DNA from 3 places in the Sporomusa sp. 246TCP1 genome. Region 2 is predicted to be linked to each of the others. Evidence: predicted binding sites of a transcription regulator. Region 2 holds the regulator's gene; each other region holds the start of a gene.

Region 1 (3,291 bases), 950 kb from region 2:
CTATGCTTTTAACAATGGCAACAGTTGGTAAACCGCTGGGGCATAAGCTGTATCGACCGTTGGGTACTCGTGACGGCATTATTATCATTGACGAACGCGGTTATATTATGTTTGCCAATTCAGCAGCTGATGCCATTTACAAAGTTCTCGGTATCAACCGGGTTATTGGACGGCGGGTATCTGATCGCCAGGTCAATATGCGGCTGGCCCAACAGGCGCTATCTACAGGGCAGTTAATGGAAAAAGAATTTGAATCCGGTAATATGATTTTGGTACAGCGCGCTATTCCAATTTTTGCTCACAGTCAGGTGTCACGTACCGTATTTATTATTGCCGATGTTACTGAAATTCGAAAAAAGGAAAAAGAATTACTGATAAAGTCAGCTGTAATTCAAGAGATACACCACCGGGTTAAAAATAATCTACAAACAATTGCTAGTTTGCTTAGATTGCAGTCCAGACGAACCAAGACGCCAGAAGTTAAGGCGGCACTAAGAGAAAGCGTTAACCGGATTTTGAGTATATCGGTCGTGCATGAGTTTTTATCTCAACAGGACAGAGGCTTTATTGATGTGGCTGAAGTTACCAAAAATATTTTGGATCTGGTAATTCAGAATATGCTGGAACCTAATTTTAATATTGAAACCGTGCTTAATGGGGAAACTGTTATTTTACCGTCTGAACAGGCCAGTAGTCTGGCCTTAGTCATAAATGAACTCATTCAAAACGCGATTGAACACGGCTTCGTGGGGCGTAAAGAGGGACTTATTGGCGTAGATATTGCGACAACACCGGAGAATTATCAGATTGATATTTATGATGACGGTATTGGCCTACCTGCGGATTTTTGCCTTGAAAATACCAACAGTCTGGGTCTACAGATTGTCCGGACACTGATCGAAAATGATCTTGGGGGAAAATTCCGCCTTTTTTCCCGTTCCGGAACGCATGCCTTTATCACCATTCCCCGCCTAATGGAAGGCGCTAAAGAGGCCAAGGAGGTATAACATGGACACTTTGCGGATAGTAATTGCAGATAATGAATCAATCATACGGATGGACCTTAAAGAGATACTGGAAGAAGCCGGGCATACTGTAGTGGGTGAGGCAACTGACGGTGTGAAAGCGGTAGAACTGGCCCGCAAATGCCACCCTGACCTTGTTATTATGGATATCAAAATGCCTGAAATGGACGGCATCACTGCCGCTAAAATTATCTCCAATGAAAAACTGGCGCCTGTACTGCTTTTAACTGCTTTTAGTCAGAAGGAAATTGTAGAAAAGGCCAAAGACTCGGGGGTACTCGCCTATCTGGTCAAGCCGGTAAAAGAGGCTAACCTGTTTCCCGCAATGGAAATTGCTTTGTCGCGGTTTAAGGAATTTGCAGAATTAGAGCGGGAACTGGAGGAAGTTAAAAACTCACTGGAAACCAGAAAAATACTTGACAGGGCTAAGGGTATTTTGATGGATGCCTACAGTTTATCTGAAACTGAGGCCTACCGCCGTATTCAGCAGTACAGCATGAGTAAACGAAAATCAATCAGGGACGTAGCGGCAGCCATTGTGGAGTCTGCTACCCGTAAAAGATAAATAGACCGTTTTTGATGCCAGGGCAGAGACTATATTGTCTCTGCTTTTATTATTTCTAGAAATTTTTTAAATTTTTATCTACTTTTTGCGCAAATCCCCTTGATTTTTCACGGATAATTTTATATTATAAATTATGGGATTAGCACTCGACTTAAGCGAGTGCTAACAACAACCAAATAAATTTATATAACACACTATAAAGGGAGGTTCTTTACATGATTAAGCCATTAGGCGACAGAGTAGTAATTGAAGCTTTGGCAAAGGAAGAGATGACTAAGAGTGGTATTGTTCTTCCTGATACCGTCAAGGAGAAACCGCAAGAAGGTAAAATTGTAGCTGTTGGGACAGGTAAAACTCTGGAAAATGGCCAAAAGGTTGCCTTGGATGTTAAGGTTGGCGACAACATTATTTTCTCAAAATATGCCGGCACAGAAGTCAAGGTTGAAGGCAAAGAGTACCTCATCATCAGCGAAAGAGACATCCTGGCTATAATTTAATAATCAGCTAATTTATTATAAAGTGAAAGGTAGGTAATACATAAATGGCTAAACAAATTTTGTTTGACGAGGAAGCACGCCGGGCACTCGAAAGAGGCGTAAACGCACTGGCTAACGCTGTTAAAGTTACTTTAGGACCTAAAGGCCGTAACGTAGTGCTTGATAAAAAATTTGGCGCTCCGGCGATCACTAATGACGGCGTAACTATCGCCCGTGATATTGATTTGGAAGATCCGTTTGAAAATATGGGAGCACAGCTTGTAAAAGAAGTTGCTACCAAAACTAATGATATTGCTGGTGACGGTACTACTACCGCTACATTGCTGGCACAAGCTATGATTCGTGAAGGCATGAAAAATGTTGCTGCTGGTGCTAATCCCATGATTCTTAAAAAAGGTATTCAACAGGCAGTAAATGTGCTTGTTGACGAAATTAAGAAAAGCTCTAAAAAAGTAGAAACCAAAGATGCTATCGCTCAAGTTGCTTCTATTTCAGCCGGTGATGTAGAAATTGGCACTCTGATTGCAGAAGCTATGGAAAAAGTGGGTAAAGACGGTGTTATCACTGTTGAGGAATCCAAAACCATGGGTACCGACCTTGATGTTGTGGAAGGTATGCAATTTGACCGTGGTTATATCTCCCCGTACATGGTTACTGACCCTGATAAAATGGAAGCCATTTTAAATGATCCGTATATTCTTATTACTGACCGCAAGATTGGAGCCATTGCCGATCTGCTGCCAGTACTTGAAAAGGTTGTTCAGCAAGGTAAGGAACTCCTAATTATTGCTGAAGACGTGGAAGGCGAAGCTTTGGCCACCTTGGTTGTGAACAAACTCCGCGGCACCTTCCGTGCTGTAGCTGTAAAATCTCCTGGTTTTGGCGACCGCAGAAAAGCTATGCTGGAAGATATCGCTATCATTACCGGCGGCGCTGTTATTACTGAGGAATTGGGACGCAAGCTTGATAGCGTAACTCTTGAAGATCTTGGTCGTGCTCGTCAAGTCCGTGTGTCTAAAGAAGAAACCACGATCGTTGATGGCAGTGGACAAACTGAAGAAATCAAAAAACGCGTTAACCAAATTCGCGCTCACATTGAAGAAACTACTTCCGATTTTGACAAAGAAAAATTGCAAGAGCGTTTGGCTAAACTGGCTGGCGGCGTAGCTGTTATTCAAGTCGGTGCTGCTACTGAAGTGGAACT
Region 2 (3,291 bases):
TGTTTGATGCCTATACTACCGCCTTGTGTCAGCAGATTGCTGATCAGGGCGGTATGCTGTGTAAACCAACTGTTGACACAGTCTATATTGGTGGCGGCACACCCAGTGTACTGCCTGTACCTTTGTTGGAAAAAATACTTACAAGCTTGACTACAAACTTCACTATCCAGCCTGGGGCGGAAATTAGTATGGAGGCCAATCCTGGTACAGTTACCAAAGAGCAACTGCTTGCCATAAAGGCTATGGGTATAAATAGGCTCAGTTTTGGTATTCAATCTTTTAATGACAAATTGCTTGCCTGCCTGGGACGAATTCACCGAACGCCAGATAGTCTTGCGGCGATAGAATCTGCTTACAATGCTGGGTTTACTAATATAAGTTTTGATTTGATGTATGGCTTGCCAGGACAGACTAGTGACGGTTTTGCCCAGGAACTTGAGCAGGCAGTAGCACTGAATACCAGTCATATTTCAGTTTATGGTCTTAAATTGGAAGCAGGCACTCCGTTGGCTGCTGCTTATGACCAAGGCGTACTTGTCTTACCAGATGAGCTAGAGGAAGAATCCATGTATGATCGTATGACTGATTTTTTACCCGCTCACGGTCTCATGCGCTATGAGATTTCAAACTTCGCCCGCCCGGGAAGCGAATGCCGCCATAATTTAAAATACTGGCAATATCAGCCATATTTGGGTCTTGGCTGTGCAGCGCATTCTTTTTTACAGGGTGAGAGGATAAGCCAGGTAACCGGGATTGAGGACTATATTGAAGCGATAGCAGCCAAAAGTTCATCTGTTGCGATGAAAGAACAGCTTACGAAAAACGAGTCGATGGCTGAATATATTTTTTTAGCCTTACGGACTGTAGAAGGAATGGGAGTAGCAGCATTTAACCAATATTTTGCGACTGATTTTTTCAGTCAATTTGGTGAGGTTTGGGATAAGCTTAACCGTCAGGGTTTAGTGGCAGCAGATACTAGACAGATATGGCTAACTGAGCGCGGTATGAAATTTGGCAATATTGTATTTCGTTCGTTTTTACCTGATTAAATACACATTTACTATCTTGACATTAACTCCAATGAGTGGTATTTTTTTAGTAGGTGTTAGCACTCGACTGACGCGAGTGCTAACAAGCGGGAGGTGGACCCCATATTAGATGAAAGAAAGCGGAAAATTTTGCAGGCTATTATTGATGATTATATATCTACTGCCGAACCGGTTGGCTCACGGACGATTGCCCGTAAGTATGATTTAGGTATTAGTCCGGCCACCGTTCGCAATGAAATGGCAGATTTGGAACTTTTGGGCTATCTTGAACAACCACATACTTCCTCCGGCAGAATACCATCAGTCAAAGGCTACCGCTTTTATGTTGATTGCTTGCTGGCTCCACCTCAGATTTCCGATAGAGATATCGCAATCATTGATAATTGGTATCATACTAAAGCGCGTCGAATTGAAGAGGTTTTTCAGGAAACTGTTAAGATTATGTCCCGCATGACCAGTAATGTATCCATGGTATTAGCACCACAAGTGTCGCAATGTACCTTTAAATACATTCAGTTTCTACCACTGGATGAACGACGTTCGATTGTTGTCATCGTTACAGACACAGGCCTGTTAGAAAACAAAATTATTGCCATACCTGAGGGGCTTAATCATGAGGATTTGGGGCGTGTGGCCAATGCGATAAATTCCCGTCTGGGAGGGTTGGCTATTGACCGGATCACAACGCCGGTTCTAAAAGATATACAAAATGATATTTTGCCTGATCCTCAAGTGTATGAGCGGGCGATCACACTTTTAAAGCAAGTACTTACTGTTGAAAAAAATGAGAAGGTGTATCTTGGCGGCACAACGCAAATGCTAAATCAGCCTGAATTCAGGGATGTTGATAAAATCAAAGGCCTCTTAACCATGCTTGAAGAAGACAGGTTACTGTGTGATATTCTCCACATGTCCAATAGTGATGGTGTGATTGTTACAATTGGTCAGGAGAATAAATATACTGGCATTCATGATTGCAGTGTTGTTCAGGCCACCTACCGTATCGATGGTCAGGTAGTAGGAACTGTAGCCGTGCTTGGACCTACCAGAATGGAATATGGTAAAACCATGTCGGTGCTTAAGTTTATGCAACGTCATTTAGGTGAAATTTTGAAACAGTATAAAGTGTTATAGATGGGAGGAACTACATGAATTTGAAGCAAGCCGGCAGTGGAGCTGATGTTGATGAGCGGTTAGCCGCGCTATTAACAAATGCCAATGCTGTACGGGCAATAACTGCTGCTGTGGAAGGCACTATCGGTCCTAAAGGACTGGATACTATGCTGGTTGACCGTTTTGGTGAAGTCATTATTACCAATGATGGTGTTACTATATTAGATAAAATGGATGTTAACCATCCAGCAGCCAAAATGCTTATAAATACAGCCAAAGCGCAACAGGCAGAAGTTGGTGATGGGACAACCACAACCACAATTATGGCCGGCAGTCTGGTCTCAGAGGGTGTAAACCAAGTCATGCGCGGCGTACCGGTCGCCAGAGTCATTGAAGGTGTGAAATATGGTATCGCCCAGATTTTAGCGGGTGTACGCGAGCGTTCACGCAGCATTACTGATGTTAATGACCCTATTTTGCGGAGTATTGCCATGATTGCTGGACGGGAGCATGAGGATATTGCCGATTTAGTTGTAGAAGCTGCTAAGCTGATCGGTGTGGAAAAACTTAATGAATACAATTTCAAGTTATCTGAAATTATCACCGCCGAGGCTAGTGCCAACAATGAAGTATTTATGGGCGTTATTGTAGATCAAGAACGTATGTCCCAGGAAATGCCGGAAAAAATAGTAGATGCCAAGTTACTGCTTGTTGATGATGCGCTTGAACCGGAAGAGATTGAAGATGAAGCTTTAAGTACCGAGACCGGCTTTAAACGCTATATTGATCTGCAAGATGAGTTTAAGAAAAACGTGCAGAAAATTGTCGAGCTTGGTGTCAGCGTAGTGATGGCGGACCGGGGTGTACATAGTGCTGCTGAAGAAATACTTACAGATGCTAATATAATGGTTATTGAGCGTGTATCCTCAAAGGATTTGCGGCGGGTAGCCGATCACACAGGTGCACGCATGATTAAACGCACAGGTCTTAAAAAAGATTCTGCCGATATTGGAAAGTACCTGGGTACTGCAGAAAAGGTATACCAGGATGAAAAGCTTGAACAAGTGCGCGTCATTGGTGGTAATGGAAAACCTATGGCCACTATTTTGGTTGGCGCAGCTACAGAAGA
Region 3 (3,291 bases), 2.6 Mb from region 2:
ACGTCCCCGCTAATATGGGGATAGAACTTTCAGCCATTGTCACGACCTTCGTGCTGAGGTTTCCTAAGTCGCGCAGGACAGTTTGTTGTTTGGCTGATGGTTCTAACAACACAGTATGTGTTGTGACGATAAAAGGAATCTTCAGTTTTGATGCTAAATCAAGGATGTATTCGCCACATTCGCCGCCAAATATCCCATATTCATGTTCGATAACCAAGAGATCCACATTATCATTTGCCCAAAGTGCTGTCAGCAGATAACTCGTACGATCATGCTGACCCACTTTCCATTTTACCTGGGAATTTGTATATTGTTCCTTGTTTACAACCGCAATAACACTTGGTCGAATAAATGGTAGTTTATAAATTTCATTTACTAGATCTTCTGTAAATGTTGCTAATCCGCACTCTCTTGGCGGATAGGTACTTAAAAAAGCAATTTTTCGTATGCTATTTTCTCTAACCATTTTCATTTTCTCCTTCTTTTCTTCGGCAGCCTTGTTGCGTGTTGCTGGCTGCTACTTTGTTATCCCAGTCATCAAGGCTAGTTAATAAAGTGTCTCATCCAACGGTTCCGGACAGCTTTCGATATATTGCAGCAAATCATCAATACTGGCAGTAGCCATAGCAATACAAGAATCTGCTCCGCCGTAGTACATTTTTAACAATCCTGTCTTATCGTTTAACACCCAGCCGCTCGGAAAGACTACGTCATCGACGTCTCCTTCCCGTTCATACCATTCGGTCGGACCGAAAACCCATTCATCGCTCCGGTGCAATACCTTTAGCGGATTATCCAAGTCGAGTAGTGACATCCCGAGCCGATAAATTGATCCAGAGGCAGTTTGGCGTACTCCATGGTACAAAAGTAACCAACCTTCAGCGGTTTCGATTGGTGGTGCTGCAAGACCAATTTTTCCACCATCCCACCAACCACCCCGACGGGCGTGCATTAATACCTGACGATCACCCCAATGAGTGAAGTCTTCAGAGGATGACAACCAGATATGCGCGCCAGGGACATAGTTAGCAGTAATTGGCCGATGAATAAGTAACCATTTTCCGTTTATTTTACGTGGAAAAAGGCCAGCATCCTTATCTTCCGGTGGCATCAGCGGTCCAAATCGCTCAAAATGGTTAAAGTCTTTTGTCAGTGCCATAGATACAAGTGGTCCACCACGAGAATAGGCCGTATAGATAATCGCCCACTTATCCAATTCCGCCAGCCAAGTAATCCGGGGGTCTTCAATTCCCCACCGCTCTTCCGGATAATTTTCCGGGTCCGGCTCAAATGTTGGTACGCTATCAATTTGCCAGTTGCTTACACCATCGTCACTAATCGCCTTAGTAAGGTGGGAAAATCCCCGCCTATCCTCCACCCGGGCGAGCAATAAGACTTTGTTATGAAACATAGTGGCCGCCGGATTAAATACTGTGTTCGCGGGATAAGGCCAATCTTTAGCTGTAAAGATAGGATTCTGGGGATACCGCTGAAAAAGTTCTTTATAAGTATTGTTTTCGTTTCTCAACTTGGTTTTAAAGCTATTTTTGCTCATAAAAAAAACCTCCTACGTTTGGACATTCGGCTCATGCCGGCGAGTGCGATATCTCACACCCAGTTCCCATATCCCGAGGCGGTTAAAACACAATATGGAATTGCACTAATCGTTAGTAGGTTCTAACAATTTGTAATATTATTGTACTATAAATTGTTGTGTTTGTCAAACAATGGGTTATCTGTAGTAAACGATTGTTTATTTAAGATAGACAATATTTGTGCGTTAAATTCAATATAGAGTTACAGAAACAAGATTCTCTTGAAAAACGTTATATTAAAATTAAATAGACAAAAGCAAACAAAAACAAACAAAATACAAAATATATTGCTAGAATGTTGATTTATAGAGGTTTTTATAGTATCATGGTCAATAAGGGAAAAGTTTGCCTGATTATCCATAATACTCAGCATCAGGAGCAATAATACAGTTAACAAAACTATAGATAACTATACACAAACATTAAAACGATAGAAGTAAAATTTCCATTGACAGAGCGTAAGGGCTGTCATAAATACGAAGTAGTATTCTGATGGTATCTATCGTTATTGTTAGCGGTGCGAAAAACAAGCAAAAACCGTTAATCGTTGAAAAGTAAAAATACCATTAAAGAAAGGAGAGCTACTTTAAGAAAAATATATACAAGATAGCATAATCAAGCACTTGTATATATGTACCCTGGGCTACAGGGAAATTTACGACTGCGGAGTGTTATATAAACGGTGGTAGCTTCGGCAAAACCGGACACGATGAAACAGTAATTTTCTTGGCATGGACATATTTGTCTATGTTTTAAGTAGCAGTACGGTATTCATATATGACTGGGCGTGAAATTGCATTTAAATAGGATAGGCTGTTACTTGATATTGTATAGGGAGGCGTTTAGTGTGGAAAAAAAGGATTTATTATTGCTTTTGTTTTATTATTGTATTGCCTTGGGATACCAGGTGCTGTAGGTTTTGCAGCTGAAAAACAACCTGCGGTGGATAATGATCAAATAATTGCCGACAGTAATACAATTATTGCTGATAATCTTTATGATACAGTGGCTTATTATAAACGCGGTAAGGCATATTTTGCGAAAAAACAATATGACTTAGCTCTCAAAGATTATAATCGAGTAATCGCAGGCGCTTTTTTGGATCAGGGGTATCTCTATGAGAAAAGAGGCGAGGATGATAAGGCAATTGAGGATTATCGACTAGCAATACTTAATGATCCTACATATGAAATGGCTTATGACCACCGGGGATTTATGTACAATAAAATCGGTAAATATGATTTAGCCCTTATTGACTGTAATAAAGCCATTGCGCTTAATCCTAAGTATCCTGCGGGGTATTTAAACAAAGGTACGGCATATGAAAAACAGCATTTATATAAGGAAGCAATTGCAGCATATCGCAGCTTGTTGGCAAATGTGCCGGTAGAAGATACGCATCATCGAGAGGCAGCTATAAAACGTATCCGTGCATTAGGTGGGACTGTCGAATAGAAATGATAAGAGTCCAAATGACACCGGTCACAATACTGGTGACCGGTGTTAGTTTCTTGTTGGAGGGAAATATGAAAAAGCTATGTTTGTCGTGGATAGCGATTGTCGTCATTATTCTAGTTGTTTTAACAGGGTGCGGGAAACAAAATAACTTAGGACCTGATATGGCAGTCAAGGCAGATAGCGGCAGGGTTATTACCGACATGGCCGGACGTAAGGTTGTATTACCGCCGGTAATACA

Evidence for each region. Region 2 encodes HrcA, which represses chaperone genes, less so after heat shock. Its sites were predicted from a motif close to TGTTAGCACTCNNNNNNNNNGAGTGCTAACA; they were not measured.
Region 1: groES (co-chaperone GroES) is a predicted target of HrcA. The motif match lies at 1,728-1,758, and genes of this name have one in related genera.
Region 3: AC1ECB_RS22285 (glycoside hydrolase family 130 protein) is a predicted target of HrcA. The motif match lies at 1,653-1,683, and genes of this name have one in related genera.

Annotation. Positions count from the first base shown of each region.
Region 1 covers NZ_CM170492.1:303,677-306,967, forward strand. The annotation lists gene AC1ECB_RS01450 (sensor histidine kinase) at 1-1,007, shown strand, start outside; gene AC1ECB_RS01455 (ANTAR domain-containing response regulator) at 1,009-1,590, shown strand; gene groES (co-chaperone GroES) at 1,806-2,087, shown strand; gene groL (chaperonin GroEL) at 2,132-3,291, shown strand, end outside.
Region 2 covers NZ_CM170492.1:1,256,024-1,259,314, forward strand. The annotation lists gene hemW (radical SAM family heme chaperone HemW) at 1-1,049, shown strand, start outside; gene hrcA (heat-inducible transcriptional repressor HrcA) at 1,152-2,183, shown strand; gene AC1ECB_RS06255 (TCP-1/cpn60 chaperonin family protein) at 2,198-3,291, shown strand, end outside.
Region 3 covers NZ_CM170492.1:4,693,828-4,697,118, reverse strand. The annotation lists gene AC1ECB_RS22290 (glycosyltransferase family 4 protein) at 1-466, opposite strand, end outside; gene AC1ECB_RS22285 (glycoside hydrolase family 130 protein) at 548-1,555, opposite strand; gene AC1ECB_RS22280 (tetratricopeptide repeat protein) at 2,538-3,050, shown strand; gene AC1ECB_RS22275 (ABC transporter substrate-binding protein) at 3,122-3,291, shown strand, end outside.